Regions from separate parts of the Paenibacillus praedii genome, predicted to be linked through region 1. Evidence: riboswitches for the same ligand, from Rfam matches in the RefSeq annotation. Region 1 holds a riboswitch; the other holds the start of a gene.
The links. Region 1 has a riboswitch for cobalamin ahead of metE (5-methyltetrahydropteroyltriglutamate--homocysteine S-methyltransferase). Riboswitches for the same ligand answer to the same signal wherever they lie in the genome.
Positions count from the first base shown of each region.

Region 1 (16,217 bases):
TCTGTGTAAACTTTGGCGCCTTCAGATCCATAGGTTGCCGCTGCATCAATTGCGCGTTGCTGGACGATATCACAGAACGCAACGATTTCCACGTTTTTTAATTTCTTCAAGCTTGGCAAATGCTTGCCGTTTGCAATTCCGCCGCAGCCAACAATAGCAATATGATAAATTTTGGACATCATAAGTTCCTCCTGAATTTTCATAAGTGTTTTTATTTACTAGTTTGTTGAAGCTTGCTCCTCCGGTATTCGGAAGGGGTTATACCGAACTTTTTGCGAAAAACAGCATGAAGGTAGTTACCGCCCGCAAAGCCGGCTTGTTTGGCTATCGCCTCAATAGACCGCTCGGTGCTCTCAAGCTCCCGGCATACGATTGAAAGGCGAATATCCTCCAGTACGCGAGTAAAGGTATGCCCCTGATGAAGCTCTTTAAACAGCCGCTGAATATGTCTTGTGCTCATATTGAGCTTATCCGCAACGTCTTCCAGCGTAATTGCGCCGTCATAGTTGGCGTTAATAAACTCCATAGCAAGCCGGTAACGATAAGCCTTCATATCTCGGGTAGGAAACTGTTTTTGCTCGTTTGCCGTATCGTAGGCTCGTACGGCCCGCAGCAAAATTTGCACAACCGTTTGCTTAATCGTGGTGTAGCTGCCAACGAAGTTATCGCTGCAGGCACGGTAGGCCTCGAGAAATCGCGGCATCGCTTGATGCACGTCCGAGGTTGGATGCAGCGGAAGCGTTCTTAGCTTCTCGATGCAATCGCGCGCTTCGGCTGCTTCCCAGTCATCGTAATCGTGTCGTCCGTCACTTTCGCCACCCGTCTTACGTTCGATAATATCGACATGAAGACAAAGCTCATCCATCGCTTCATATGCATCCGCTTCCTGATAATGCATAACGTCAGGTCCGGTCAAATAAAATATGCCCGGTCTGAGCTCGTACTCCTGATCCACGATAATGACCTTCCCTTTGCCCTGCGGAATGAAGTGAAATTCATATTCCGCATGCTTATGAAAGCCTACGATCCGGCCAGGGGGAAATTGCGTCAGATGGAAGCGCAGCACGTGAATGTCGTAGGCTCCCCACTGAATGCGAAGCTCCAGACGCTCCAGCGCATCCTGGCGTTCCCGCATAACCTCATAAGGAAAGCTAGGCATGTCGATTCCTCCTGGCAATTTATCCACAATAACACAGTATTACTTGTCAAGCTCCTCTAATTGTACAGCACGATGCTCACGAGCGGACCGGTTCGATGCTTCCATCAGCTTCGTTAAGTCGACCGCTAGGCTAATATTTTCGTCTGCTGTCGTATCGTTCTGAATATGCTGTACCCACTGATGGAAAGCGCCTTCTCTGTTTGCTGGAATCTGTTGCTGAGTCCATTGCTCAGATGAATTGGCGCCTTCGACGGATGTGCGAAGCAGAAGCTTGCTGTCAGGTGTACCGTACATGAGCGCTCCCTCCGTGCCATGCACCTCGATAGTGAACGGAGAATGGCTATTGACGAACCCTGCTTCTACGATGCCAACCGCTCCGGAAGAAGTAGACAAGATGGCGACCGCGTTATCCTCTACTTGTTTGCCGGTTACATAACCAAAATGTGCCGATACCTCGCGAGGCAGCTCATTTAAAAACAGTCTGGTCAAGTACATGGGATGGCAGCCGAGGTCGATCAGAGCGCCGCCGCCGCATTCTTCCAAGCTGTAGAAATGCTCAGGAAGCCAGCCTGCGGTTGCGCCATTATGCGATAAGCGGGCACGGACGAGCGTAATCTTGCCAAGCAAACCTTTTGATAAAATGTCACGAATGGCGAGCGTATAGCCGTCATTTAATCGAGGCAGTGACACCGTTAATTTTACATTATTTTTGGATACTTCGTCCAAAATAACGTTAACTTCCTTCAGCGTCGTTGCTACGACCTTCTCGGTGAAAATATGCTTGCCCGCTTTGGCGGCAGCCACCATAACCTCCTGATGCATCGTGGTTGGCGCATCAACGATAACGGCATCGATATCGCCGCGCTGCAGCATCTCTTCTAGGCTCGAATAGAACGGAACGCCAAGCTTCTCAGCCGCCTCTTGTCCGCGCTCTGCGGATTCATCCCAGACGGCAGCGATTTCCGTATCCGGATACTCCTGCGCTTGCTTCGTATAATCCCATGCGTGCACGTGCCAAAAGCTGATTTTACCAATTCGAATCATCGGTCTCTCTCTCCCCGCGCGTTCATAAGTGAGGGTAATGAATGGTATATAAATTTATGACAACAAGTACAATTTATCATATTCGCATTCTTATTATTAGTGTAATTTAATGACTAGTGATATACAAAATTACGACATGATTAAGTGGTTATACATAATGCTTACGATAATCGCGAGGGGAGGCATGGGTTATTTTAATGATGTAGTCAGAGAAGGTAAATCCGGTTATTTCCTTAAACATGCGGCTCAAGTAAAAGGGGCTTATAAAAAAATGCTCAGCAATTGCGTCAAGTCGGAGAGGCTCTGCAAAGTGAGCTTTGATGTGACGGACCACCTCGGATATTTTGGCATGCATTGGTGTTGCATGTGGAGTGGAGCAGGCTCATGCTGCTGCAGGTATCTGGCCGCGTTCAGCAGCAGTCCGGCAACCGCATAGTTCGGAATGAGCTCATAGCCAGTCGGCTTAAGACGGATTTCCGAAAGCATCTGTCGCATAATTTGCTCAACAGCCAGCTGCTCCTGCCGCGGCAAACGGACAATATGGCTTTGGTGCTCGAATAGGCAAGAGAGCTTATTGCCAATGGCGTAATCGGCAAAGTAACTTCGGTGCATTTCGAATGGCTGCTCAATACGGAGCACGGCGCAGACTATTTCCGCAGATGGCACCGCAACAAGCAGAACAGAGGCGGCCTGCTCGTGCATAAGTCGACGCATCACTTCGATCTCGTGAACTTCTGGATCGGCTCGCAGCCGGAGTCGGTATTTGCCTTCGGGGATCTGCTGTTCTATGGACGCGAAAATGCGGAAGCTCGCGGCGAAACGCAATTTTATGAACGCGCGACAGGAAACCCGATTGCCGAGAACGATCCTTTTGCGTTACACTTGGATAAAAATGACCATTTGAAAGCGATGTATTTGGATGCGGAGCATGAATATGGATATCGCCGCGATTAGAGCGTGTTCGGCGACGGCATTAATATTGAAGATACGATGGGCGTACTCAGGAAAAAACGATCAACGTATTCCCGATGTTTGACTCTCCATACGAGGTTGAGGTCGTGGAGGGCGTCGGCGGTCATGGCGTCGGCGATCCGGTATTGCTGAACGATTTGTTCGGTACGCCGGTGGAGGATAAATTGAACCGGGCGGCTAATCACGTTGACGGCGCGCGTTCGATTCTGACTGGCATCGCAGCGAACCGCTCGATCCAGACCGGCCTTACAGTAGAGATCGACGATCTGGTGAAGTTTCATAGATAGGATATTGGGGGAAAGCTCGGATGAAGCCATTTATGGACGACAATTTTTTGCTATCGAACGAAACGGCTGTACGGTTATATCATGATTTTGCGAAAAGCATGCCGATTATTGATTATCACTGCCATTTGAGCCCGCAGCAAATTTATGAGAATACAAGCTTTTCAAATTTGACCGAGGCTTGGCTTTACGGTGATCATTACAAATGGCGGGCGATGCGCGCGAATGGCGTGGAAGAGCAATACGTTACCGGCGGCGCTGGCGTCACCGATTACGAGCGCTTCGAGGCTTGGACAAGGACTGTCCCGCAGACGATCGGCAATCCACTCTATCAATGGTCTCATTTGGAGCTTCGCCGGTATTTTGATGTGTACGAGCTTATTAATGAGAAGAATGCGCCTATGATTTGGGAGCAGGTGAATGCGAAGCTGACAAGCGGCAGCTTTAAAGCGCGCGATTTGATCAAAATGTCTAACGTTGAAGTCATTTGTACAACCGATGATCCGATAGACTCACTTGAATATCATATCGCGATTAAAGGACTGAAGGACTTCGACGTGCAGGTGCTGCCGTCGTTCCGCCCGGATAAAGCGCTGGAAATTAACCGTCCGACCTTCCTGGAGTGGATCGGCAAGCTTGAAGCTTCTGTATCGGGCAGAATTGACAGCTACGACGCGCTGCTTGACGCGCTGGAGGCGAGAGTGAAGTTTTTCCACGAGGTCGGCTGCAAGGTATCCGATCATGCGCTTGATTATGTCGCTTATGCGGAAACGACGAAAGCCGAGGCTGCCGCGATCTTTGCCAAAGCGCTGAAGGGCGGGCAGGTTAGCCTGGAGGAGGAAAAGCAGTACAAAACGTATACGCTGCTCTTCTTGGGACGGCTGTATGCCGAGCGGGGCTGGGCGATGCAGTTCCATATTAACGCGGCCCGCAACAACAGCGCGCGCATGCTGGGCAAGCTTGGACCGGATACGGGCTTCGATTCCATTAATGACAGCCCGGTTGCTTATCCGCTTGTCAGGCTGCTGGGAGCGCTCGATGCGGACGACGCGCTCCCGAAGACAATTTTGTATTCGCTTAATGCGAAGGACAATGATGTGCTTGGCTCGATTATCGGCAGCTTCCAGGGCGGCGGTATTCCGGGCAAAATACAGCTGGGCTCGGCATGGTGGTTCAACGATACGAAGAACGGCATGCTCGACCAAATGAATGCGCTTGCTAATTTAGGTTTGCTTAGCCGCTTCGTCGGCATGCTGACCGATTCGCGCAGCTTCCTTTCCTATACTAGACACGAATATTTCAGACGCATTCTCTGCAATCTGCTAGGCGAATGGGTGGAGAATGGAGAGGCGCCGCAGGATATGGAGCTGCTTGGGGATATGGTTCAGAACATCTCCTACCGCAACGCGAAGGCTTACTTCGGATTTTAATGGTCAAGGAGCGTTCTGCACTTCCGCCAGCTTGGTCTCGGCGGATGCTGCAGAACGTTTTTTTATATCTAATCGGTAAACCTGCATCATATACTTTAGCATTTGCGGTCCTGCTATATTTGCAGCTATTCCAAAAATTTCGGAATGGGCCGTTTTTCTGCAAATCAAATAAAACGCGGCTCCGCCAATAAGCTCGAAGGCAAGAAACTCCTTCCACTTCCATGCGGGAATGACGTAGACGGTAAATGGTTTGTTACTGGCAGCTTGTTTGCCCAAATGACAGCCTCCCTGCGCATATAAGCGCGTTCCAATCGTAATTAGGGTATGCGCAGGGCTTATCCATCATACTTAATTATTTATTAGAGCAGATTGAGAAGAAGTTGTCGGCAGGCGGGGAAAATGCGGCAGAAGCGGAGTGCGAATACATCGATTATGCCGGTAATGTGATGAATTGGTAGCAGTCGAAAATAAAAGAGAAGGCATACGGCCAGCCGCATGCCTTCCCACTTTCCTCTATTTACTGGATGCCAGCTTATCGAATGCGCGGCGAAGGATGAGCAGCATGTCGTCGATGTCCTTCTGCGTGACGATCAGCGGTGGAACCAGCCGGACCGTTGAAGGGTTCGGCGCGTTGATGAGCAAGCCCTCGCGCAGGCAAATCGACGCAAGCTGCGGGCCCGCGCCTTCCGGGACGTCGAATGCCAGCAGCAAGCCTTTGCCGCGAATATTCGTGATCGGGTATTGCTTGGCAAGATCAGCGAGTGCTTTGGTCAAGTACTTACCTTGCACCTCCGCATTGCCGGACAAATTTCGTTCGAGCAGCTCTTTCAGAACGGCGAGCCCTGCCGCCATGGCAAGCGGCTGACCGCTGTACGTTCCTCCTTGATCGCCAGGCTCGAACAGATCGTATTTGCTCCTGGTAAGCATCGCGGACAGCGGGAAGCCGCCGCCGATCCCTTTGCCAAGCGTCATCACATCGGGCTCAATGCCGTAATGCTCGTAGGCGAACAGCTTGCCTGTTCTGCCCATTCCAGTCTGAATTTCATCGAAGATAAGAAGCATGCCGTACATGTCGCAGATTTTGCGAAGACCGTACAAATAAGCTTCATCGACCTCATGAACACCGCCTTCTCCCTGCACAAGCTCAACCATAATCGCACAGGTGTTGTTATTCACGGCTGCGAAGCAAGCATCCAGATCATTGATCGGCACATGCTTGAAGCCATCCACCTTCGGAGCGTAGAGCTCCTTCCATTGCGGCTTGCCGGTTGCCGACATTGTCGCTAAGGTGCGTCCGTGGAAGCTGTTCGTAAGCGTAATGATTTCGTATGCGCCACTCATATTGACCTTGCCATGCTTTCTGGCCAGCTTTATGGCGCTTTCGTTCGCTTCCGCTCCGCTGCTGGCGAAGAATACTTTATCCATTCCGCTAACTTTGGTTAATTGATCAGCGAATTCAATCATAGGTTTATTATAGTAGCCGGGACTGGCGTGGACCAAGGTTGCAGCCTGGCGCGTCAGCGCCTTCTGCAGAGCAGCGGGGGAATGCCCCAAGCTCGTAACCGCCCAGCCACCGACAAAATCTAAGAAACGATTGCCTTCTGTATCCCACAACACCATTCCCTCGCCGCGTTCCATCACGATGTCAGGCCGTCTGGCCGTGAACAACACCGACTTTTCTGCCGTAGCGAGTAAATCACTGGTTAATGAATTTTCCATTTGAATCATGACGAGCCTCCCGTTAGTTCAATGTATTGTATAAATATACAACTTTAAGCATAAAAATTCAACATGATATTCGCTAATTCATAAATATGACATCATTGCTCCTAACCATAACAATGACTCTATAAAAGACAGAGCTTAGGATAAAGTCCAAATTGGATCATGCAAATCTATCAAAAAGTCAGGAGTGAGCGAGAATGTGGAATGGAGACGCATTGTTGGAAAAGCTGTATGAGGAGGCGATTAACTGTCATAGGAGCCAGTCTGAAGCAGAGCTGCCGAATGAACGGAGACCAAAGCTTAAGGCGGCTCTTCGTGATGCGATAGGCTCCTTCGAGCGTAATGCCGGACATGCTCCTATGCTGCTAGAGCGCGTAGATTGTGACGGCTACATCCGTGAGCGCGTGGAGTTGTCCGCGACGCCAGGGCTGACCTTCGGGGCGTATGTTCTGCTCCCGAATAACTCCAGAGGTCCGCTGCCTGGCGTGCTGGCTTTGCATGGCCATGGCTACGGCAGCCGTGAAATTGTCGGGCTGCTGCCGGACGGCTCGCCGGATGAGAAGCAGCCGGGCATTCATCAGCATTTTGCGCTGCAGTTGGTGAAGAGAGGGATGGCCGTCATCGCGCCGGATGTGATCGGTTTCGGGGAGCGCAGACTGCTGGCCGATCTTGCGGTCAATCCGGACGCGCCAAACTCATGCTACCGGCTGTCAACACAGCTGATGATGCTGGGCAAGACGTTAACGGGCTTGCGCGTAACCGAAGCGCTGAAGGCCTATCATTATTTGGCGTCTAGACCGGAGATCGACAGCGGACGCATCGGCGCGATGGGCTTTTCGGGGGGTGCTCTTATCGGCTTTGTCACCGCCGTATTAGAAGCGAGAATGCACTCGGTCGTCTTAACCGGGTTTACAAATGCCGTTAAAGACAGCATATTTGCCGTGCATCATTGCATTGATAACTATACGCCTGGCTTGCTCATGCATGCCGAACTGCCGGAGCTGATCGGCCTGATCGCGCCGCGCCCCTTGTTCCTCGAGTCAGGCGATAAGGACCCGATCTTTCCGGTTGACGGCTTCCGCAAGGCGGCTGCGGACATTCAGGCCATTTATGATGCGGACGGAGCCGGGGCGATGCTGGAGACGGATGTGTTCCCAGGAGCCCATGAAATCAGCGGGCGCAGAGCTTATGATTGGCTGAAGAGGTCGTTAGGGGCGGGCGGGGCATAGAGTATTTCAAACGAAAGGTAATAGGTGATAGGAGGATTCGCACGTTTAAATTATAGCGATCAACATAGTTATTTTACTAGCCTAGCAGATCGCGGTGTTAGAGAAGATGAGTTAAGTTGGTTCATATAACAACTTTGACCGGTAAAGAGTCCTATTGGGGTATCGGCGCACGAATAGGCATATTAATGTCCGAATTTCAGCTCATATACTGCTTCCGAAATTTTGACGGGGGCAGTCCGATTTGCTGCGTGAAGCAGTTGGAGAAGTAAGGGACGTTCTCGAAGCCGACCTGCTGCGCGATTTGTGCGACGGGCCATTCGGTCTTCAGCAGCAGCAGCTTCGCTTGCTCAAGCCGGTATTTCGTTAAATATTCGACCGGCGTCATGCCATATACCTGCTTCATGCAGCGGGTAATGTAGTTGTAGTGAAAATTTAGTGTGTCGCTCATCGTCTTGCTTGTGATTTCGGAGCGGTAATTGTTTTTAATGTAGGCCTCAGCCTTTTCCGCTAGCGTAACTACAGGACTCGTATAGCTGTCGTTTTGCCGCAAATCCATCATGCGCAGCAGCTCCTCGAAGGTCTGCTGCTGTGTCCAGAAGGCGCTCGATTGGCGCTCTCCTCCCGCTTTGTTAAGCGTCCGCATCAGCCGGAACGCTTGCTCGGGGTAGGGGAGCGTCCATTTTTTTTGTAAATGCAGCTGGTACGGCGTTGTCAGGAACTTTGAGTAATGGGCATCATGATTTAAGCTCACGTGCTCCTGAGCGGATTGCTGCCACTCTCCGAGCGCCTGAAAATGCACCCAATAAAAGCGCGTCTGCTCCTCAGTCGGCTTGACGGAATAATGATAGCGATCCGGCAGCAGCAGCACGGTCTGCCCGGCGGTCAAGCTCCATTGCTCCTCCTCTTCTGCAACAAACAAACACCCCGATTCTATTATAATGAGGTCGAAAACGCCAAGGTGCTTGCGGCTCGGATGCTGGTCGCCCGGCTCGTGAAGCGTCACACCGCTTTCCAGAAAATACGGCAGCGGCGGCGCGTTGAAATAGACATGCTCGGATGCTTCCATGATGTAAAGCCTCCTGTTTTGTTTGTGTGATATTTTATAAGAAATAGGTTTTTATCATTTATAGTTTTGTAATATTGTAACGCATACAATAGAATTCGGCAGTATGAAAATTTCAAGTTGGAGAGGTGCGATATCGTATGGGACAAACCGCAAGCGCAGATAAAGCAATGCCGGTTTCGCTGAAGCAGGTGCAAATCAAGGATGATTTCTGGAATTATTATATTGATTTGGTTCGGGACGTCGTCGTGCCTTATCAATGGGAAGCGATAAATGACCGGGTAGAGGGTGCGGAGCGAAGCGGCGCGGTCAGCAATTTCAAAATAGCGGCGGGCCTGGAGACGGGTGATTTCTACGGCTTTGTGTTTCAAGATACCGACGTCGCCAAATGGCTGGAAGCGGTAGCATATTTGCTCGAGACGAAGCGAGATGTCGAGCTGGAGCGGGTTGCTGACGAGATGATCGAGATTATCGGCAAGGCCCAACAGCCGAGCGGCTATTTGAACACTTATTTTACGATCAAGGAGCCGGATAAGAAGTGGACGAATTTGACGGAATGTCATGAGCTGTACTCGGCAGGACATATGATTGAAGCGGGTGTCGCTTATTACCGCGCGACAGGCAAGCGGAGCTTGCTGGACATCGTATGCCGCATCGCGGACGATATTGCGGTCGTGTTCGGCGATGGACCAGATCAAATCGCAGGCTACGATGGGCATCAGGAGATCGAGCTTGCGCTCGTAAAGCTGTATGAAGCTACAGGCGAGGGCAAATATTTGGAGCTCAGCCGATATTTCATCGATAAGCGGGGACAGGAACCAAGCTTCTTCGTGGAGGAGGCCGAACGCAGGGGCTGGACGACGCATTGGAGCAAAAATAAGATTTTTATCGATCATGAATATTTTCAAGCGCACAAGCCGGTTCGCGAGCAGGAGACTGCGGCTGGTCATGCAGTACGTGTCGTGTACATGCTGGCGGGAATGGCTGATGTCGCCCGCGAAACCGGAGACCGGTCGCTGCTGGACGCATGCCGCAGGTTGTGGGATAACATTGTCTACAAGCAAATGTACATTACGGGCGGAATCGGCTCCATGGCGCATGGCGAAGCGTTCTCGTTCGATTATGATCTGCCGAATGATACGGTGTATTCGGAAACCTGCGCTTCGATCGGCCTTATTTTCTTCGCGCACCGCATGCTGCAGCTTGAGCCGAACAGCCGCTATGCCGATGTAATGGAGCGCGCCTTGTACAATACTGTGCTGGCAGGTATGTCCAGGGACGGCAGGCATTTCTTCTATGTCAATCCGCTTGAGGTGACGCCGGATGTGTGCGAAGGCAGGAATAAAAACTTCAATCACGTGAAGCCGGTCCGTCAGGAATGGTTCGGCTGTGCATGTTGTCCTCCTAACGTTGCGCGGCTGCTGGCATCGCTGGGCGAATACATATATTCGGTGAAGGGCAGCACGATTTACTCGCATCTATATATTGGCGGTCAAGTGGAGTTTTCGGTAGGGGAAGCGAGAATTGGGCTTCAGCAGCATTCCGATATGCCTTGGGAAGGCAAGGTCCGCTACGAGGTGACCGTCCAGGAGCCTACGGCCTTTGCGCTGGCCCTTCGCGTGCCTGCTTGGTCCTCGAAGACGGAGGTGCGGGTGAACGGCAAGGTTTTCAGCATTGCGGATAAGGTGGAGGACGGCTATGCGATGATCGAGCGCGAGTGGTCAAGCGGCGACGTAGTGGAGCTTGTGCTTGAAATGCCGATCATGCGTGTAAGAAGCCATCCGCTTGTGAAGGCAAACGCAGGCAAAGTAGCACTGCAGCGAGGACCGCTTGTTTACTGTCTGGAGGAGGCGGATAACGGTCCGCAGCTTCAACAGTTGTTACTGCCGCAGGACTCTGAGCTAGAGGTGTCCTTCGATGCCAAGCTTGCCGGTGGCCTGAAGGTGATTACGGCGCAAGCTTTAAGATTGCAGTTAGAGCAGTGGGGAGAAGAGCTTTACCGCACGGATTCGAGCGCGAGCCTTCAGCCGGCGATTGCTGCCTTCATCCCTTATTATGCATGGGCGAATCGCGACAAGGGCGAGATGACGGTCTGGGTGAAGGAACGGATCTAATAAAGAAAGTAGGACGCGTTTGAAAAGCAGAAAGAGGCCCCTTTGCGGCTGGCAGTAATGAGGTTCATGAGAATCACGAACTTCATCACTGCCGGCCTGAAGAGGCTTTTTTTACATGCGGCGAAGAGAGTGCGGTTCCGGACGCTTTCCTCGTTGCACACCATTAACTGGATTTCATGTATCTAATCGGACACGTTCTCTGGTCTACTTATAGAGAAAAGCCCGCGATAGTCGGGCTTTTCTACATCATTGTCCGCCGCTTAAGCTTCGCCTGTTCCGAATCTTTTGGCTGATCTGGCACGGGCGCGCTCGATTTCGATCTCGCGGTTGCGGGGCTCGGCATTGGTAACCAGCGAGTCGAGCAGTGTCTGAGCAACCAGAGCCACCTCTTGGACGGCAAGATTAAAGGCCTCCTCGTTCGCTTTCGAAGGCGTATGGAAGCCCGAGAGCTTTCTCACGAATTGGAGAGAGGCAGCTTGAATCTCATCCGAGGTAGCTGGCGGTTCGAAGTTGTATAACGTTTTGATATTCCTGCACATAGCGGTCTCCTTTTATTTTCTTTAGATTTTATTGTTTATGATTTATTTTATTGTACAGTTTAATTTGCTGCGATGGAATGTACATAGGTTTTAAGAATAATAAATTTTCCTTTTTACGTTCGTAAATGTGTGATATTATAAAAAACAAACATAATCGAACTTATTAAGAGGTTTTACCCCCATGGAAGTACGTCATACAACGAACCCAACGGATGTTAAGCAATATACGACTGAGCGCCTTCGCAGCGAGTTTTTGATCGAGAGCCTGTTCGTGCAGGATCAAATGAAGATGACTTACACGCATTATGACCGCATGGTGGTCGGCGGCGCATTTCCCGTGAACGAAACGCTGGAGCTTGAGGCTGCTGCTACGCTAAAGACGGAGTATTTTCTGGAGCGCTGCGAGGTTGGCTTCTTGAACATTGGCGGAGCGGCATTGATCTCGGTAGATGGCGAGACTTATGAGCTGAACAAGCTGGATGTGCTGAAGCGAGCTAAAATAGAACAATTCGCTACAGGAGGTGCGTTATGCTTGCTGCTGAACGGCATCGCAAAATTATAGAAAAGCTGGAGCAGCTTAGCGCAGTCAAGGTGTCGGAGCTGAGTGAGCTGTTTCAGGTGACGGAGAAGACGGTGCGCGAGGATTTGGAGAAGCTCGAGGAGAAGGGACTTCTGAAACGGACGCATGGCGGTGCAGTCATGGAGCAGGGCGGGGAAGACAGCCTGTATCCGCTGCAATTTCCCAACAGCAAGAACCAGCAGGAGAAGACGGCCATTGCCGAGCTTGCCCTGACGTGCATTGAGGAGAGCGATATTATCGCGCTTGATGCAGGCAGTACAACGCTGGAGATGGCGAGGCTCCTTCCCAATATACCGGTAACGGTACTCACAAATGATCTGCTTATTATCCGCGAGCTGACCGCGAAGGATCAGGTTCGGCTTGTCGTGCCAGGCGGCTACCGGCATAACAATTTGCTGATCGGCGCCGAATCGCATGATTGGATCAAGCGTTTAAATGTTCATAAGCTGTTCCTGTCGACGACAGGCATTCATTTGGAATACGGGCTTACGATCTTTACCGAGGAGCTGGCCAAGCTCAAGAAGCTGTATATGGAAAATGCGAAAACCGTCTATTGCTTGGCGGATCACAGCAAATTCGATAAAGGGGCGCTTATTACCTTCGCCAGCCTGACTGAAGTCGATACGATTATTACGGATGATGGAATTGACGTTGAAGTCGCGGCGAAGTACGAGGCGCAAAATATTCGTATGTTGAAGGCGGCGCTGCCGGCGGGCGGCAAACGTATGAAAGGAAAGGTGTGAGCAACCCCGTTCGCAGCACACAAATTTTGCAGCGCATTCCAGCTGGCCGCTGGGGCACAACCGAGAATCTGGTCGGACCGGCCGTTTTTCTGGCCTCCTCGGCCTCCGATTATATGAACGGACATATATTAGCCGTTGACGGTGGCTGGTTAGTTAGGTAAAGTATAGGTAGAAGCAGGCTGTTCCTAAGTGGCGTTGGCTGCTGGAGGACAGCTTTTTTTCTTGAGATAAGCGATTGTTAAGGCTTTGTGAAACGTCTCTTATCTATTACCGCTAGCTGAGCTTGCATCTGATTTAATAAATAGTGTTGTATATTTATTGAATAGGCTGTATAGTTATTCATGTTGCTGTATGTTAGCGGACGAATAATTGAATATGAGTGGAAATAGGTGCTCTAGCGTAACGTCTTGAGCTTAAAAGGGAAGTCCGGTGAAATACCGGCGCGGTCCCGCCACTGTAACAGCGGAGTCTTAGCGTATATGCCACTGATCTGTCGCCAGATTGGGAAGGTTAGCTGAAGATGAAGATGCTGGAGTCAGGAGACCTGCCTATTTGAACGACACTGCTTTACCTACGGGAGATAGGGAGGTGTTAAAGACAGGAACCGCTGTTTATGAAACAACGGGCGTCTTTACCTTTGCTTCTTTAAAGGTATAGACGCCCTTTTTTTGTGTGGTTGGAATTGTCTCTAACAGAGAACGGTCTATATTTATTAGCTAGCTATGTCTTAAAAACAATTATTTCGGGAGGAATTATAGGAATGAGTAATTTTTCGAGCAGTGTATTGGGCTATCCAAGAATAGGGGAAAACCGGGAATGGAAAAAGGCGCTTGAAGCTTTCTGGAAAGGGGACCTAGAGGAATCAGTTTTTCTAGAGACGCTGGAAGCTATTCGTCTGAAAAATCTTCAGCTTCAGAAGGACAAGGGCATATCGTTTGTTCCGGTCAATGACTTTACGCTATATGATCAAATGCTGGATACGGCGACCATGTTCGGCATCGTTCCGAAGCGGTTTGACTATGCTGGCGGTCCTGTTCCGGTCAAAACCTATTATGCGATCGCAAGGGGCACGCAGCAGGCGCAGGCGAGCGAGATGACCAAGTGGTTCAATACGAACTACCATTATATTGTGCCTGAATTGAATGAGGCAAAGCCTTCTCTGACGGAGAATCGTCCGCTTGCAGCATATCGCGAAGCGAAGCAGAAGCTGGGAATCGAAGGCAAGCCAGTCATTATTGGGCTTTATACCTTTTTGAAGCTGTCCAAAGGCTATGAGACCAAGCAGCTTCCAGCTCTCGTAGAGCAGTTCATCCCGCTGTATGCGCAGCTGCTGCGCGAGCTTGAGCAAGAGGGCGTTCAGTGGGTACAAATTGACGAGCCGATTTTGGTAACAACACTTACAACGGATGAGCTTCAGCTCGTTCAATCGATCTATCAGCAGCTTCATGAAGCTGCCCCAGGCCTTAACTTGCTGCTGCAAACCTACTTCGATGCGGTAGATCATTACGAGACGCTTGCTGCGCTGCCAGTACAAGGGCTTGGCCTTGATTTTGTCCACGGTCTGGAGCAGAACCTAAGCTCGCTGGAGCAATACGGCTTCCCGCAGGATAAGCTGCTTGCTGTCGGATTAGTAGATGGGCGCAATATTTGGCGTTCAGATTATCGTCAGAAGCTTGCAATAATCGAGAAAATTATGGAATTTGTTCCGAAGGAGCGCATTATCCTACAATCCTCCAGCAGCTTGCTGCATGTGCCAGTATCGGCGAAAAATGAAACAGATCTGCCTTCCGAGCTGCGCGAAGCGCTAGCATTCGCTGAAGAGAAGCTGGATGAGATCGTTTGGCTGAGCGCAGCCGCTGGTGCAGAAGGCGTTGCAGCGGCCTTAGACGGTCCGTTCGCGGAGGAGCTGAAGCAAAACGGCCAGCGCATTTATAATCTGTCTGTTTCTCCGGCACGTAATAGAAAAGCGGTAGATACGGCAGCTGTAGCCGCACATCCTTCGGCAAGACATCTGCCATTCGAAGAGAGACAGAAGCTTCAACAGGAGAAATGGCAGCTTCCGTTCCTGCCGACAACAACGATCGGCAGCTTTCCGCAAACGACGGATGTTCGTCAGGCTAGGCAGAAGTGGAGAAAAAATGAGCTGAGCACAGAAAGCTACACTTCTTTCATTAATGAAAAAATAAAAAAATGGATTGAAATTCAAACGGAGCTTAACATCGACGTTCTTGTGCATGGCGAGTTCGAGCGTACTGACATGGTTGAGTTTTTCGGAGAGAAGCTGGACGGCTTTGCTTTTACGCGCAACGGCTGGGTGCAATCGTACGGCTCGCGCTGCGTGAAGCCGCCGGTTATTTACGGGGATGTCGTGTTCACTGAACCGATGACGGTTACGGAAAGCGTCTATGCGCAATCATTGACCAATCGTCCGGTGAAAGGAATGCTTACCGGTCCAATTACGATTCTGAACTGGTCCTTCCCAAGGAACGATATTACGCGCGAGCAGGTCGCGTATCAAATTGCGTTGGCATTGTCCGAGGAAGTGAAGGCGCTCGAGGCAGCTGGAATCGAAATGATCCAGGTCGATGAACCGGCTCTGCGTGAAGGACTTCCGCTTAAGCAAAGCGATTGGGATGCCTACTTGAAGTGGGGCGTACACGCCTTCCGTCTATCGACATCGGATGTGCGCGATACAACACAAATTCATACGCATATGTGCTATTGCGAATTCCACGACATTATCGATTCAATTCTAGCGCTTGATGCAGATGTTATTTCTATAGAAACATCACGCAGCCATGGCGAGTTGATTCAGAGCTTCGAGGAGCACACGTACGATCAAGGCATTGGGCTTGGCGTATATGACATTCATAGCCCGCGTGTGCCTGCCGTCGATGAAATGGTGAAAAACATCGAGCGCGCGTTAAGAGTACTTGATCCGAGCATCTTCTGGATCAATCCGGACTGCGGGTTGAAGACGCGCGGTGAAGCCGAGACCGTAGATGCCCTCCGCAACATGATGGAGGCAACTTATCAAGTGCGCAAGCAGCATGAAGTGACTGTATCGATTTAGAAATATAAGAAGCCCGACCCTTCTGCTAGAGAAGGGTCGGGCTTCTTAACATGCAAGCAACCTGATCAAACTAAAGATACATAATGCAAGGCCCGTTGACGCAGAACATGCTCTTCCGTATCCGTTGCGAATGAAGCGGAATCTGCGGAGCGTGCGGTAACATGATTGACGGCAGCGGCGAATAGATCAAATACGCGTCCATCAGGATCATCCTTGTCATAATGAAAATCTTGAAAGGGTGGAAGAGTTATGCTGCCAATGA
Region 1 is NZ_JBMWAM010000007.1:122,205-138,421, forward strand. Features, by position in the region: gene ACO9K6_RS09000 (Gfo/Idh/MocA family protein) at 1-179, opposite strand, end outside; gene ACO9K6_RS09005 (helix-turn-helix domain-containing protein) at 212-1,159, opposite strand; gene ACO9K6_RS09010 (Gfo/Idh/MocA family protein) at 1,199-2,203, opposite strand; gene ACO9K6_RS09015 (AraC family transcriptional regulator) at 2,352-2,558, opposite strand; gene ACO9K6_RS09020 (hypothetical protein) at 2,588-2,764, shown strand; partial or broken gene ACO9K6_RS09025 (Gfo/Idh/MocA family oxidoreductase) at 2,768-3,462, shown strand; gene uxaC (glucuronate isomerase) at 3,483-4,889, shown strand; gene ACO9K6_RS09035 (hypothetical protein) at 4,893-5,165, opposite strand; gene ACO9K6_RS09040 (aspartate aminotransferase family protein) at 5,403-6,617, opposite strand; gene ACO9K6_RS09045 (dienelactone hydrolase family protein) at 6,812-7,843, shown strand; gene ACO9K6_RS09050 (AraC family transcriptional regulator) at 8,040-8,909, opposite strand; gene ACO9K6_RS09055 (glycoside hydrolase family 127 protein) at 9,047-11,020, shown strand; gene ACO9K6_RS09060 (DUF2277 domain-containing protein) at 11,281-11,559, opposite strand; gene ACO9K6_RS09065 (hypothetical protein) at 11,741-12,121, shown strand; gene ACO9K6_RS09070 (DeoR/GlpR family DNA-binding transcription regulator) at 12,088-12,882, shown strand; partial or broken gene ACO9K6_RS09075 (SDR family oxidoreductase) at 12,894-13,043, shown strand; cobalamin riboswitch at 13,253-13,448, shown strand; gene metE (5-methyltetrahydropteroyltriglutamate--homocysteine S-methyltransferase) at 13,643-15,955, shown strand; gene ACO9K6_RS09085 (hypothetical protein) at 16,021-16,217, opposite strand, start outside.

Region 2 (16,217 bases), on a different contig from region 1:
TTTGGCGAGGCAAACCCGCCCTTGCCGCATTGCGTGTGCCAACCGTCGTGCAGCAAAGCAGCTTGAACCTGTCTCCCTCGCATTCCACAACAGAAGCATGAGTAAGCTTGGCAGCCGTGATGAGACCGATGGTGCGCTCGGGTTCGCAGACCCACTCGCTGCACTTTTTCACAATATCCTGCACGGGATCATCACATTGATACGTGAGCGGAACCTTCCAATTGATGATGCGATTCGAATAGGAAAAGCCTCCAGGATGCACAGCGCTGCTAAGAGCATACAGCGGCTCCGTACAGCTGACTTCGATCCGATCTGCAAGCAGACGTAAGCTCACTCCGTTCCATAGCGCACTATCATAGCGGAAGCCCTTGCGAAAAGGCTGGGTCATAGCTTAGCCTCCTCCGATACGCCGAGCAGCTCATAAATCTGCGGTAGGTCCAAATAGCGTCGTGCATGCTCAGCAAGCCTGTCAAATGCAAGCTCTCGACGCTCCTGAAATCTTAGCTCCGCAGGCAGACGTTCCAGTCCCTTCTCTTCACGAATGCCATTCAGCCAATATCGGCGATAATCATCATTATGTAAAATTCCATGAATAAAGGTTCCCCAAAGTCTGCCCTCCAGCGTGGATGCCCCTTCAGGTTCATATTCGGAAGCAGCTACATCTTTCTCCGTAACATGCTGCTCTCGTATGTGGAACGGTCGAACGACTGGGCTTTGGGTTGGCAGCCATTTAATCTCGCCCATATGGATTTCATAACCGCCAATCGGCAAAGAGGGCATGCCATCACCTTTGGTCACACCTTCTACGCGAACGGTTCTTTTCTCTGCGGCAAAGGTCACTTCGAACGGAAACAAGCCAAGCCCTTCCGATTCCCTAACGGTTGATTCCACATGGAGTGGATCGAGCAGCCTTGCTCCAAGCATCTCGTAGCCCCCGCAGATGCCCACAGTCCAGCCTCCTTCAGCCACATGCGATTCAATTAATGCAGCTAACCCCGTCTCTCTCAGCCAGATCAAGTCCTCGATCGCATTTTTGCTGCCCGGAATAATAATCGCATCCGGACTGCCCCATTGACCTTCCCGTTCAATGTAACGAAGCTTTACATCCTTCTCGAAACGAAGCGGATCCATATCGGTAAAGTTCGAAATTCTTGGCAGCCGAATGACCGCAATATCGAGTTCTCCAGCCGATTCATCCCCGCCTTGCAGAACGCCAGCCCTATGCTGCTTGCTAAGCGACAGCGAATCCTCGTCCTCCAGCTCCAAATCCGGCAAATAAGGCAGCACGCCGAGCACCGGCTTGCCTGTCCGGGCCTCCAGCCAATCCAGTCCAGTCTTCAGCAGTGACACGTCACCGCGAAATTTATTAATAATAAATCCGCATACGCGGTCCCTCTCATCCGGCTCAAGCAGCTCTAACGTGCCAACAATTGCTGCAAATACGCCGCCGCGATCAATATCGGCAGCCAGTATGACCGGCGCATCTGCCCAAGCCGCCATACGCATATTAACGATATCGCGATCCTTCAAATTGATTTCTGCCGGACTGCCAGCCCCTTCGAGCACTACGATATCATGCTGCTCACGCAGACGGTTCAATGCTTCCTGAACAATGCTTCCGGCAATCGGCAAATAACTCTCGCGGTATTCACGCGCATCAAAATCGCGAAGCGGTTTGCCGTGCACGACGACCTGCGATGACATCTCGCCCGATGGCTTGAGCAAAATCGGATTCATATCGGTTGATGCCAATATTCCGCATGCATCCGCCTGCATGCCCTGCGCACGACCAATTTCCTTCCCATCCCATGTAACATAGGAATTAAGCGACATGTTTTGCGATTTGAAGGGAGCCGCAGCATAGCCGTCCTGCGTGAATATGCGGCAAAGCGCAGCGGTAATCAAGCTTTTGCCTACATCAGACGCGGTTCCCTGAATCATAATTGTACGGCCTGTCCCCGATAGGCTCGAGGCTGGTGACTTCTTAATACTCATATCCACGGCTCCCCTCATTTCACGCAATGTACGAAGCAATATTTCAAGGCCTCCAGCAGCCTTTCGTTCTGATCTCTTCGTTTTACTGCAACTCGAATATACGTATGGTCAAGGCCAGCGAAGCGCGATGCATCGCGAATAAGAACGCCCTGCTTCCCCATCTCGAGCTGAAGCATACTTGCGCTCAATCCGATACCTTGTGGCAATTGCGCCAGCAAATAATTCGTCTGGCTGGGATAAACCTGAAAGCCTATTGTCTCCAGCTCATGGACTAACCAAGGGCGTTCCTGCTGCAGCCACTCTAAAGTCTGCAAGGCAAAGTCTGTCTCGTCCAGCACCGCCTCGCCAATTAGCTGTGCAAGCGAATTAACGCTCCAAGGCACCTGCAAACGCCGTAAGCCGCTTAATGATCTTGGCGTTCCAACGATATATCCGAGCCTGATGCCGGGTATCGAATAAAATTTCGTCATAGAACGAATCACAAACAACCGCTCATGACGCGCAGCCTCCCGAATAAGGCTGTATCTCGCTTCTTCCGGAACGAAGTCCATAAAAGCCTCATCCACCACAACGAATGCTCCTTTTCTGAGCAGCTTGAGGATCAGTTCCGGTTCAACCAGCTGACCCGTTGGATTATTCGGTGAACCAAGTATAAACAGGGTGCCGGCAGCCATCTCATCTACGTTCTTATCACTACTATCCAGCATAAAATGCTGTTCCGCCGATAACTTGATTTCAATGATCGCCCCGCCGAGCTTGCGAACGGCATCCCCATATTCATCAAAGCAAGGAACCGCAAGCGCGGTTATTTCAGGCTTCAGCGCGCGCACAACCAAATCGATTAGCTCTGCAGCGCCGTTGCCGATGACGATTGACTGCTCATCGATCTCATGATGCTTTGCCAGCCGCCGTCTAATTCCGCGTGCCGCTGGATCCGGATATTGTCCTATGACGTCCGCGTAAGCATGAAGCACTCGCTTCACACTCGCCGGCGGACCGAGCGGATTCATGTTCGAGCTGAAATCAATAAATTTTTCGGCTGGCATGCCGAATGCTTCCTCCGCTGTACGCAGGTCGCCGCCATGTCCGTATCTTTCTAACATATTGTCCTCCAACTCCTTACCTATTGCGCATTAAGCCAAATAACAGCTGCAAATAACAAAGCCGCCTCTATCGCTTCATTCATTGCTCCGTATGTATCTCCCGTTAATCCGCCAAGCTTGCGGTTTAGCCATAGGGCAAGCAAACCTCCGAGCAAAATTGTAATCCCAATTACGCAAAACAAAATAATAAGTATAGCTTCGATATCCCAGCTGCCCAGCTGCAAAACCAACCATGTCAACGTGCCTGCCAGCACAAAAGCGGCCAAAACCTGTATGAATTTAACACCATTAAATAAAATGCCGATTCCTTCACCCTTGCGTGCGCTCGGCCAGCCTGCAATAGCCGCAGCCATCCATGCCCGGCTCCATATCGGCCCAACCATCAGAAGAATGAAAAAACCGCGGGCATGCCCGCTCCCCAAGAGCTCCGCCAACAGGGACGCTTTAAATAACAGCAATAACACAGCGGCCAGCACACCCATTGCGCCTACCCGGCTGTCCTTCATAATCTCAAGCATCCGCTCGCGGGAACGATGACTCAGCACGCCATCAGCCGTATCCATCCAGCCGTCGAGATGTAAACCTCCGCTAAGCGCTGTCCATAGACCAAGCAGCAGAACGGCGCTGGGCCATGCGGGGACACCAAGGCTTAGAAGCCAGGCCGCTCCTGCAAGCACCCCTCCTATTAAAGCACCAGTAAGAGGGAAATAAATCACGCTGCGCGTCAATACGGGCGCAATGAACGGAACGGAAACGGGGACCGGAAAACGTGTCAAAAATTGAAAGGCTGCAATGATTGCCTGCGCATGCAGCTTTACCGTACCAAGAGCCATGTGACCAACACCCCCACGAATAAAATAATGCTGACACCATAAAGCAGCCTAACGGTAAGTATGATATCATACGGCTCCAAATTCCGGAGCGGCCACCCCATTCTCGCCCTTTCACTTCGCACGCCAAAATAGCTGTTTATTCCTCCAAGCTCTATGCCAAGCGCGCCTGCAACTGCTGATTCCGGAATACCACTATTCGGGCTTGGATGGCGATGGGCGAAGGTGATCATCGCGCGAATGGCTAGATCCGCTTTCATTCCGGGTGATAAGAACGCTATTATCGTAAGCATGAGTCCCGTTAAGCGAGCGGGGATGTAATTGAGCAAATCATCCAAACGGGCGGAGCACCAGCCGAAATAGATGTATTTATCATTGCGGTAGCCAACCATCGAATCGAGCGTATTTGCAGCGCGATAAAGCATCGCCAATGGGGCGCCCCCTACCAGCGCGAATAAAAGCGGCGAGACTAGCGCATCCACCGTATTTTCCGCAACCGTTTCGACAGCAGCCCGCGACGCCTCGCGAGCATCAAGCGTTGCGGTATCCCGTCCAACGATGTAGCCGGCATACTTTCGCGCATCCTCCAAATTTCCTTTTATGAGCGGGTGATATACGAGCATCGCGGCCTCCTTTAAGCCCTTCACCGCAATGGTCGTCGAAATAAACCAGGCGCTTACCGTATAGCCAAGCCATACATGCACAGCATCCGCTGCCCATACCGCCAGCCACATCACGCCATAGCTTGCAGCTAAAGTAACCGCTGTAAGAGCGGCTCCCAGCAGCCTTGCAATTGCCTGCTGTTTCTTTCTTCGCTCGGGCGCAAGCAGACTCTCTATTAATCGAATAAGCCGACCGATCCAAATGACTGGATGGGTCGGCCACTTCGGATCACCAACGATCCAATCGATAATGATTGCCGCAGCTGCAAGCAGAAGCAGCTCCTGAAAGGAATAAAGAATCATAGCTGATCCCACCTAAACGCCTGCGATTTCAATTCTACAGGGATACCTGCCGTCACCAGAAATACACGCTCGCAAATGGCGGCAACCTGTTGATTCAAACGTCCCGCTTCATCCCGAAACTGCCTCCCGAGCGGATAAGCGGGAACGATTCCGTCTCCGACCTCATTGGTAACGACAAGAAGCGGATAAGGATACGCCCCAATTGCTGCAAGCAGCTTCCTCGCTTCCGCCTCAAACCTTTCTTCGCCTAATGTTTCATGTTCAACGCGCAGCAGCCAGTTCGTCAGCCATAGCGTCAAACAATCTAGCAGCACAACAGGAGGTTTGATTCCGCTTTGTCCCTCCCCGGCATATTGCGTGGCTAATCGATCGAGAAGTCCGGCCGCCTCGAAAGGCTCCTCCACAGTATCCCATGAAAAGCCGGATTCGGTACGGTCCAGACGATGCTTCCCAATCCTCTCCGCCATTTCCTCATCATGAGGCTGACAGGTAGCGATATATAAGCCGCGTGCGCCTGATCGTATCGCATATTGCTCGGCGAAGCCGCTTTTACCGCTGCGGGCCCCGCCGGTTACTAGAATTGCCAATCTCCATCACCTAGCCTTTTGATATACCTGCGCTCTCGAAGGTCGCCATTTCCTGCATAAGCAGCAGCGCCGCGTCAATAAAATGAAAGCATAATACCGCTCCCGTGCCTTCCCCAAGCCGCATATCCAGCTTAATCATCGGAGATAAGCCAATCGATTCCAGCAGCTTCAAATGTCCCTGTTCCTGCGACTGATGCGAGGCAAGGATATAGGGCTTCACTTGCTCCGTTATTCGTGAAGCGACCAGCGCGGCAACCGACGAAATATAACCGTCAACGACGACCGGACAGCCATTTGCCGCCGCTCCGATAATGACGCCCACTAATCCTGCAATTTCGGCTCCGCCAACCTTGGCAAGCACGTCTAACGGGTCTGAAGCAGCCGGCTCATTTTGCGCAATCGCGCGCTTGACAACATCGACCTTCTTCAACCAGCCTGCATCATTGATGCCCGTGCCCCGCCCAACAGACTCCTCGGGCGACAGCCCCGTCAGGACAGTCGTAATGGCAGCGCTCGCCGTCGTGTTGCCTATTCCCATTTCTCCCGTAGCGAATAAACGAATGCCCCGCTGCACCTGCGCATCCACAACCTCGATCCCCACCATAATCGCCCGAAGCGTTTCCTCGCGTGTCATGGCAGGCTGCTTCGTCATATTTGCAGTTCCTCTGACGATTTTTCTGCTCACTAACCGTTCGTGCTCCAAATCAGCATTCACGCCGATGTCCACGCATACGACCTCAGCGTCCGCTTGACGCGCAAGGACATTAACGGCTGCCCCGCCATTCAGAAAATTCAAGACCATCTGCGGTGTCACGGCCTGCGGGAACGCACTGACCCCTTCCTCGCAAACGCCATGATCGCCAGCCATTACGATAACCGCTTTACGTGACAAATCTGGCCAAATCTGATCTGTCACGCCGACAAGCTGACGCGCTATCACCTCAAGCTTGCCCAAGCTGCCCGGAGGCTTGGTCAAGGAGTCCGAGTGGCGATCCGCTAATTTTGCAAGGTCCTCATTAAAAGGCTTGATCATGCTTAGCTTTTCATTAAGCTGATGTAGTAACTGATTTTCCATGCTGCATACTCCTCGCACTTTTACTATGTTTCTCTATTTGTTCGAATTGGGCTGCAGCATAATTTGAGGCGTCCCCGTCAATGGATGTGATATGACCGACGTTTGCGTCTCATATACCTGCTCAATCAACTCGGAGGTCAACACCGCCTGTGGCGTACCCGCAGCAGCCACCGTTCCGCGGTGCAGCACGACAAGCTCATCGCAATAAAGCGAAGCCAAATTCAAATCATGGAGCACGGCGATAACAGTCAGCTCGCGCTGCTGCTGCCAGGCGCGAACCGTATCCAGCAGCTGCACCTGAAACCCAATGTCCAAATAGGTCGTTGGTTCATCAAGCAGAATAACAGAGGGCTCCTGCGCCATCAGCTTAGCCAGCGCTACGCGCTGCCGTTCCCCGCCGCTTAGCTGATTCATTTTGCGGTGCTCCAGCTCCTTAAGACCCATTGCCTCTAATGCACTCTCTATGACGGCCTCTGAATCCTTAAATTCGCTTCCCAGCCAGTTTTGAAACGGGAATCGTGCCATACTGACAACCTCGCGTACGGAGAAGCCGACAGGCGGCAGACCACTCTGCTGCAGGACCGCCATCATTCTTGCAAGCTGCTTGCGAGGATAGGATGTAATGCTTTTCCCATCCAGCAGCACTTTTCCCCGCTTCGGCCGATCAACGCCAGACAAAAGGTGGAGCAGCGTCGATTTACCGACGCCATTCGGTCCAATAATACCGTACATTCTTCCTTTCATAAAGGAACAGGAAAGCTCATTCAGCACGATACGTCCTTGAACCTCCTGAACAATTCCGCTCGCCTCGATCATATCGAACCGCCCTCCTTAAGCTTGCGCCTATGCAATAAATAAGCGAAAAAAGGCGCGCCGATTAAGGCCGTCACGACGCCTAACGGAATTTCCTTAGGTGTTAACACGATCCTCGCAAGCGTATCTGCCCATAACACAAACACACCCCCGCCGATCGCTGATAACGGAATAATCAAGCGATAATCCGGCCCGACAATGAGACGTATGAGATGCGGGACGACGAGCCCCACGAAGCCGATTACCCCGGATACGGAAACTGCGGCAGCCGTTAGCAGTGTGGAGCTGATCAAGACAACCAGCTTCGTCCGCTCGACGCGAATGCCAAGATGGGCGGCATGCCGCTCACCAAGCACAAACAGGTTAAGCGGCTGTCCGTACATAAGCAGCAACGGCAGCCCGATTGCAAGAAAAGGGATGAGCATGTATAGATTGTCCCAGCTGCGCATTGCAAGCGAGCCCATCAGCCAGAACAAGATTTGGTTGACGACACCTTGCGACATCGACACCATAAACGATACAAATGCACCCAAAAAGGATTGTAAGATGACACCTGATAATATTAGTGTTTCAATTTGCATGACACCCTTGCTGCGCGACAGCCAAAATACACCCAGAAGCGTAGCCGTTCCGGTACTGAAGGCGACAAGCGGAATGGTCCACATGCCCATCGCCGTCTGCAGTCCGAACAAAATAATAAAAGCGGCACCCACTGAGCAGCCTGAGGCGACGCCTAACGTATAAGGATCGGCAAGCGGGTTGCGCAGCACGCCTTGAAAGCCCGTGCCTGCCAGCGCAAGACAAGCACCGACAAGGACAGCCAGCAATACACGCGACAGGCGAACCTGCGTCACGATTGCGACTTCTCCCTGCGAATACGGAACCGGCTTGTCTGCAAGCCACGGCAGCTGATGAATGAGAATCCCCCATACATCGCGAACGGAAATTCCCGCCGAGCCGATGGATAAACTTACGACGATAGAAACAGCAAGAAGGAGCATAGCTGCTCCTCCATACCAAAATAATTTAACTTTCATTTATTTACTTAACGAGATCCGGGTGAATAACTTTCGCCACTTCCAGCAGGCCGTCAGCAAGACGCGGTCCTACGCGTACAAGCGGATCCTGCGTTACCGCAAACATCTGCTTGGTCTTCACCGCTTCAATCACATCCCAGCCTGGGCGGCTTTCAATAGCTGCCACGATAGGATGCGGATCTCCCTCCATAATAGGATATATAATGAGCTGCGGGTTTTGAGTGACGACTTCCTCGGCACTAACCTCATACCAATCTGGTGTTCCTGCGGCGATATTCGTACCGCCTGCTATCGTGATCAACTCATCCAGGAACGTACCGGAACCAACCGTCCAGCCCGGGGAGAACTCCAAGTATACGCTTTTCTTCTCCGCATCCTTCACCGCATCCGTCACCTGCTGCTTTACCGAGCGCATATGATCGGCAACAGCTGCAGCTTCTTCTTGCTTATTCATAATTTTACCAAGATTTTCGATTTTCGCAACAACTGCATCATAAGTAGTAGGATTTGTCGCGTATACCGTAATGTTCAATTCACGCAGCTTTGCGATCGCTTCTGTATTCATCGATGAAGATGCCAGCACGAGATCAGGATTTAGCGCTATAACCGCCTCAATATTCGTCGTCATATCACCAATCTTCGGCTTCGATACAGCTTCCTCTGGATAATTGCTCCATTCATCTACGCCAACCACTTGCTCGCCTGCGCCGATCGCGTAGATCGCTTCCGTTTCACTTGGAACAAGCGTAACAACCTTCTCAGGCGCTTGCTCAAAAGTAATGGACGTGCCCGTCTCATCCTCCAGCGTAAGCGGATAAGCCGCTGCTGCTTCTGTCGGGGCTGGTGCGTTCGTTGCGCTCTGCTCTGTATTCGTCGTGTTGCTGCCAGCTTGGTTCTCCGTGCTCGTATTTGCCCCGCATGCTGCCGTAAAAACGAGCATCATCGTTAAAAGCAATCCAAATAACGTCTTCATCATACTGCGGTTCATTGCCTTCATTCTTCTCTACACCCCTATCAAATATTTCGTATAAAATAAAAAAAAGCATTTCTGACAAATGTGCCAGAAATGCTCTTATACGCTTCCACTAATCAACGCTGCTAATAAGCTTCTCCAACACCTCCCTAAGTCCACGTAGGGTAAAGCGTTATAACAAATAGGCAGGTCTCCTGACTTGGAATTCGCTATCGACGTCTTCCCGAGCTACTGCCTCAGTGACATGATATCGATGCGTTGACGAACGCTTGCAATACTTGCGTTGCCGTTCCTTACAGTGGCGGGTCCGCGCCGGAATTTCACCGGTCTTCCCTTTTAAGCTTCAACGAGACTGGACCTAAGCGTATGACCGCTTCCTACTATCCACTCGTATCGGCACCTAAATATTCACTATGAAATTGTCAGTTGTTACTATACACCGTATCTATCTGTTTGTCTACTATTGTCGAAGATTTATCTTGGCATGACAGAACCCCAATCATTCAACAAAAAAGTTCTGATCACTTCAAGTTTCGCATAGTTAACTTAAGGTGCCGCTTTCAGTACTTCTTTGCACTTCGGCCAATTTCTGTTCATCATAGGAGGTGTTACATCCGCATGCTGCCGTCACGCAAGCCGATTTCTCCCCTCTATAAGCTGGCTATCGCTTTCATTGTCACTGGATTTATGCTTACCTTTATCCTTACCCGGCTCCATTCCGACATGGAGGCTGCCCCGCCCCTTACCGAACACACTTTCGAGCACGGCCAGTTGATCTGGTCTATTGACGCGTATCCTGCCAAAGTACTTACAAATAATACGTTTACGATTAACATAACCGATGACAGCGGCGCTCCTATACGAGACGTAACTCTAGCGATAAAGCTGGATATGCTCAGTATGGTTTGCGGAGACGTTTCGTTTCAGTTGACCGAGACTGCCCCTGGTCAATATACCGGTATGGGAGTACCGTTAATGGCCGGAACCTGGAAAGCGACGTTGGTGCTGGATGCTGGCGATCAGTCGTATTCGATAGAGAGACATTTTCAAGCCGTCCGCTAACCCGCAAGCCATCGGCACCTATTTTTTACCAAAGCCATGGATTGATCGTCGGTATGAGGCCATTTGCCGCCAGCCCGCGCATAATTGATAATACGCCGACCACGATTGCCGTGAGGACGCTTGCTCGACGCATGAAGCGCCGCCAGCGTTTGTTTGCAAAAGCGGCAATGGATGCCGCTGCCGCTAATGCCGGGAACGTAGCTAGACCAAACACCGCCATCACCAGCGCCCCCTCCGCTGCCGAGCCGGTGCCTGCGGCTGTCATCTGCATCGCATACGTCAAGCCGCAGGGAAGAAATCCGAAAGCGATGCCCGTTGCGAGCAAATGTGCCGTTTCTTGACCGCGCGAGCGTCCGCTTTCTCCCGCCAGCCGTTTGTGCAAAAGAGCGGTTAGACGATTCATTAGCGGCAGCTGAAATCGCCGCCATAGCCAAAGCAGCAGGAAGCAGCCGCCAATAATAGACGCAAGCCCCTGCATGCCTGCAAGCTTTCCTGCTACATCTATAAATGAACCGACCGCTCCCATCACAACTCCAAGCAGCGTATAGGAAAAAATTCGTCCTGCATTGTAGAGCAGCATCGATTTGCGGACAGATGCCGATGTGTGGATAGATACCGTCGAAACGATACCGCCGCACATCCCGATGCAATGCGGCGCACTGAAAAGTCCCGTCAACATGATGAGGCCAAGCTGCTGCCAAGTGATCGTCATGCTTGAATGCCTGTTGAACGGCGAAGCTGTCCAGTTAAGCGCAGCGCATTGCCGACAACCGATACGGAGCTAAGCGCCATTGCTGTTCCGGCCATCCAGGGCTCCATCAGGCCAAAGGCTGCGAATGGGATAATGATGATATTATAGAGAAAGGCAAACGTTAGATTTTGCCGTACATTACGAATGGTCATTCGGCTAATTTTAATCGCCTCAGGAATGGCATGCAGGCGGGAGAAGAGCAGCGTCATATGTCCTGCGCGCAAAGCGGCATCCGTACCATCCCCCATAGCTAAACCGACGTCCGCCGAAGCTAGAGCGGGAGCATCATTCCAGCCGTCTCCTGCCATGGCGACGCTTTTCCCCTGACGCTTCAGCTGCTCTACAAGCTTTACCTTACTCTCAGGTAGCATAGCCGAATACACATCAGCGATACCGACCGCTTTCGCCGCGGCTCGGGCTGGCGCTTCATGGTCTCCAGTTGCCAGAAGCACAGTTATGCCAAGACGTTTCAGCTCCTTCACCGTTTTCTTCGCATTCGACTTGACCGTGTCGCTGAAAGCAATCGCACCGATGCATTCCCCTTCCGCCGCAGCATACAGCACGGTTTCTCCGGCCTTCTCGCGACGAATTGCAAAGGCCTGTGCCTCCTCACTCATTCGCCAGCCTCGTTGTGCCGCAAATCGTGCGTTCCCAACCGCAAACTGTTGCCGATCGACAAAGACCTCTACTCCTCCGCCAGGTGTGAATGCTTGCTGCTCGGCTGTTGGAATGACAAGACCAAGACCCAATGCTTCACGTCTGATCGCGGCTGCCAATGGATGCGTGGATTCAGCCTCTGCCGCAGCCGCTAACCGAAGCAGCGAGGATCGGCTTCTCTTCAGGGCGAGTACGGCGGTAATGCGTGGCTTGCCCTCTGTCAACGTTCCTGTTTTATCGAAAATTATCGTCTGAATCCGCGCCAGCCTCTCAAGCGCGCCAGCTTCCTTCGATATGATGCCCTGCTTAGCCAGTCTTCCCGAAGCGATGACAAGCGAAATCGGCGCCGCTAAGCCAAGCGCGCACGGACATGCTGCCAGTAATACGGCGATTGCGCAAACAAAAGCTTTGCTCCAGTTGCCCGGATCAAGAATGGCCCCCCACATCATAATGGTTAATAAAGCGATTACGAGCATTACGGGGACAAACCAGCCGGCTGCCGTATCCACATTTCGTTGAATGGCTGATTTTGAGCGCTGAGCCTGCCTCACAAGCTCTTGAATGCGATTCATCATCGTGTCGTGCCCGGCAGCCTCTATACGAATGCGCAGTCGGGCGCTTTCATTTCTCGTGCCTGCCCACGCAAGATCGCCCTCTCCCTTCGGGATCGGCAAACTTTCACCCGTCAATAACGACTCATCAGCCGCAGACAATCCGCCGCATACCATGCCGTCAACCGGAATGACCTCCCCGGCTTCAACAATCACGATGTCGCCAGCTCGAACAAACTCCGTTTGCATGCGGACAATTTCCCCGGCACGCTCGACATTAGCGCTCTGGCTTTGCGGCCTGACAAAGCCGACAGAGCCCTGCTGAGCGCGCAGCGAAGCAGCGGCTTCCAAATATTTACCAAGTACTACGGCAGTAATGACAACGGCAGAGGTTTCAAAATAAAGCGGAGGCGCATGTGCCGCTGCGGCTGACAACGGACGAAATAGCACTTCCTGGAACACCACGTAATGACTGTATAAATATGCGGCTGTCGTGCCGATTGTCACGAGCACGTCCATATTCGCACTCCGCTGCCGCAGCGCATGATACGCACCGAAATAAAACGGCATTCCAATGACAAATTGGATAATGGTAGCAAGCGACAGCTGCATCCATGGAAGCATGAGCCACCCCGGCACTACCTGAATAAGCGGTTCCAGCAGCGGAATATGCTGCAGCATGCCAGTCAACAGCGGCAGCGTCAGCAGCGCTGACACGACAAGGCGCAGCTTCAATGTACGATGCTCCTTATGAAGCCCTTCATGCGCGGGTTCATGCAAGAGTGCGGCAAAACCAAGCTGCTTGACGCGCTCCGCAATTTGCTTTTTTTCAACCTTTGCAGGAGCAAACTGCACCCACGCCGTCCGCAGCGGAAAGCTGACAGCCGCCATTTGGACGCCGTCCATTTTACCAACAGCCTTCTCAATTCTTGCCGCGCATGCCGAGCAGCTCATGCCCTGCACCGCGAAATCTATCGTTATATTTTCATCTTCATGATTTCCTTCAAACCTATGCTCCATTTGACTTACCCGCCTTCCATTCATCGCCTTCATTGCCTGCATCTCTGCGTTAAACTATATGACAGGCTATTGCATTGCATGAATGGAAACTGCAAAATGATTGTCGCTATTTGGATTCGATCAATGCTCCGCATTAAGCTCAATGATATTCCGGTCCGGATCCAGGATAAAGATTTGGGCAAACCCAGTGATACTATCCGGTTTGGCTTTAAATGTGATACCGTGCTGCTCCAGCCACTCGATGGTCTGCTTATAATGACTTATCCTTATGGCAAAATGTCCATCTCTCGTATCAATGCCTCCGGTGCGAGCCGTCTCCCCATCATGCACCAGCAAATGCAGCTGATTTCCGTTGTCTCCTATCGCATACCAAGCGCCGGGAAAATCGAACGCCGGCCTCTCGATTTCCCGCAAACAAAGAATTCCGGTGTAAAAAGCTTTTGCCCGCTCTAAATTAGTTACAATTAAACTTGCATGGTGGATACCTTTGTGCGTTATCATTTGATCGAATACACTCCAATCCGCTCTCATATATTTAATCTCATTAAATATATGTTAGAACATACTCCCTCTTATGATCTGCCATACGAAAAAAGCCCCGAAAAGGGACTTTTTTGTTGAGTTATTTGCCGATTACAACATCTCCGGGCCATGCGAGCATACCGCCGGTTATGCTTACGACCTTATAGCCCTGCGCTTGCAGGAAATCACATGCTTTGCCGCTGCGACCACCGCTTCGGCATATGAGCACGATGTCTTGGTCACCCTGATTAAGCTCGTCCATCCGCTCTTGAAGCTCGGAAAGCGGAATGCTGCGCGCTTCTTTTATATGACCTTCTTGCCATTCATCTGGCTCGCGAACATCAATCAGATTTATCGTTCTGCCTTCCTTCAGCTGGCTTTGCAGTTCGGCTGTCGTCATTTCTGGATACATGTTGTGTTACCCATCCCTTCAAGCAAGTTCAATTTAATCAATATGATTGCATTGTATCGCGAAGGCTGGGTAATGTCCATCCTAGTTAGCTGCTTATATTCGAACCGCCGTTCCACTGACCGCAACCATCAGCATTCCCTCTCTAACAACCTCGTAATCGATATCAATGGCCACAATTGCATTCGCGCCTAATCTTGCGCCTTGATTTTTCATCTCATCTCATACGGTTGAGATGTTTCAATTATCTGGCATTTAGTTCTTTTATGCTGACAGCAATGAGCTCATCTGAGCTGGTTTTGACTTGTATGCTGACTCGTATCCCAAATTCTCTCGTATCCTTGCGCAACCAGAGCACGAAGCTCTCTTCAGAGGCTTCCTCCGAAAGTTTTTTTCTGCCTTCATACTTATAATCCACAATGGATGCATCCGAGTACATCCTTGACGTTTGCTCCATAGCCAGCCTCCCCCACTTGGCATAGGCCGGCTCCGCATGCTGGTAAACAGCTTCAAAGGGTTGCTCTTCAAAATGGGTTAAGCTGAGCAGAACGAAAACAGCCTTCATGACGAAATGACGCAGCATTTTACCACCACCTGTCGATGAAAATGAGATGGTTTTAGCCTCACCCTCGAAGTTCCGTCCTATTCATTCATAATGCACTCTAACAAAGGAGCATTTTGAAATCGCTTCCACTGACTAAAGCCCATTTTATAGGGATACGTGCCCTTTTTTCATCCAGAGCATATTGTAAAGTATGAAAAGAAGGAGGCACACTATGATACAAAACCAGCCTTATATACAACAATCGGCTGTTATGCCGGAGCTTTACCCGCAAATGCAAATGAGTCAGAAACAACAGGTTATGGGTATGCAAGCTGAGAATGAGCAGACTGCTGTAACCTATTATCAGTGTTGCGTTGATCTGAGCCACATGCATGACTTTCATCACATGCATCACGACCTCCATGACATGCATGACTTCCATCCTATGATGCAGCATGATTTATGGGATCCTCACATGTACTATGGTCACCATCACCATCATCCTGTTGATGGATGGGAATACTCCACGCTTGATTATCATCATGCTTGGGTCCATCCATGGATGCACCACCATGTCTGCTTTCCTGTCACGTGTCATCCGACTGGAGAGCAGCAAGCAAGCTCGCATCCCTACGGCTGATAAACATAAAAACTTGAACAGGCAGATTGAATGTTACCTAGATTCAATCTGCCTGTTCAAGTTCATAAAGCATGCTATTGCGCCAAGCTTCCTTCGAGTCGCGAACGACTCCGACAAGGACCGACAGGAATTTGAATAAGGCTCGTTTGATCACAAGAAATCATCCCGTAAAGCTCATCACTCGCGTTTGCATCAAATCCAAGCAGCGGACGCCCCCCCATTCGGGAGGCGGAAGCTGCGAGCAGTAAGCGTTGTACAAGCATCCCCGCCTCCATTTGTTGGATACGATAGCCGCGATAACCAAGCTGAGCATGAAGGTGATCTGCATCTCCCGCTATATGAAAACATAACGGCACTTGGAACAAATTTACGTTATTAAGCGACATCCCATGCTGCAGCCAAGACCGGAGATCCCCGGAACGAACCAGCTGTAAGGCATGCGCCAAGCCGTCATAGCGATAAGCCCCATCTCCGATACCTTCAACACCATAGAAGCAGCCATACAAGGAAACGCGAGACGATGGCCTCTGCATCGTGCCATCCAAATCATTTCGGTATATAAAGGATGCCATAACCTCATGCAATAGAGCAGCCAGATTCGATTGGCTAACCGGATGCAAAACGTATTCATTTTCCGGCGAATAACGTTCTCGGCAAACGGACGCCAGATCATACGAAAGCCT
Region 2 is NZ_JBMWAM010000001.1:185,415-201,631, forward strand. Features, by position in the region: gene ACO9K6_RS00880 (adenosylcobinamide amidohydrolase) at 1-388, opposite strand, end outside; gene ACO9K6_RS00885 (cobyric acid synthase) at 385-1,995, opposite strand; gene cobD (threonine-phosphate decarboxylase CobD) at 2,010-3,098, opposite strand; gene cobS (adenosylcobinamide-GDP ribazoletransferase) at 3,119-3,931, opposite strand; gene cbiB (adenosylcobinamide-phosphate synthase CbiB) at 3,913-4,893, opposite strand; gene cobU (bifunctional adenosylcobinamide kinase/adenosylcobinamide-phosphate guanylyltransferase) at 4,890-5,480, opposite strand; gene cobT (nicotinate-nucleotide--dimethylbenzimidazole phosphoribosyltransferase) at 5,491-6,555, opposite strand; gene ACO9K6_RS00915 (ABC transporter ATP-binding protein) at 6,589-7,371, opposite strand; gene ACO9K6_RS00920 (FecCD family ABC transporter permease) at 7,368-8,405, opposite strand; gene ACO9K6_RS00925 (ABC transporter substrate-binding protein) at 8,410-9,402, opposite strand; cobalamin riboswitch at 9,546-9,755, opposite strand; gene ACO9K6_RS00930 (FixH family protein) at 9,997-10,440, shown strand; gene ACO9K6_RS00935 (sulfite exporter TauE/SafE family protein) at 10,466-11,152, opposite strand; gene ACO9K6_RS00940 (heavy metal translocating P-type ATPase) at 11,149-13,419, opposite strand; gene ACO9K6_RS00945 (VOC family protein) at 13,540-13,920, opposite strand; gene ACO9K6_RS00950 (rhodanese-like domain-containing protein) at 14,042-14,353, opposite strand; partial or broken gene ACO9K6_RS00955 (heavy metal-binding domain-containing protein) at 14,447-14,572, opposite strand; gene ACO9K6_RS00960 (DUF3889 domain-containing protein) at 14,595-14,933, opposite strand; gene ACO9K6_RS00965 (hypothetical protein) at 15,127-15,534, shown strand; gene ACO9K6_RS00970 (SagB family peptide dehydrogenase) at 15,609-16,217, opposite strand, start outside.
Region 2: another riboswitch for cobalamin. It lies ahead of ACO9K6_RS00925 (ABC transporter substrate-binding protein); the one in region 1 lies ahead of metE (5-methyltetrahydropteroyltriglutamate--homocysteine S-methyltransferase).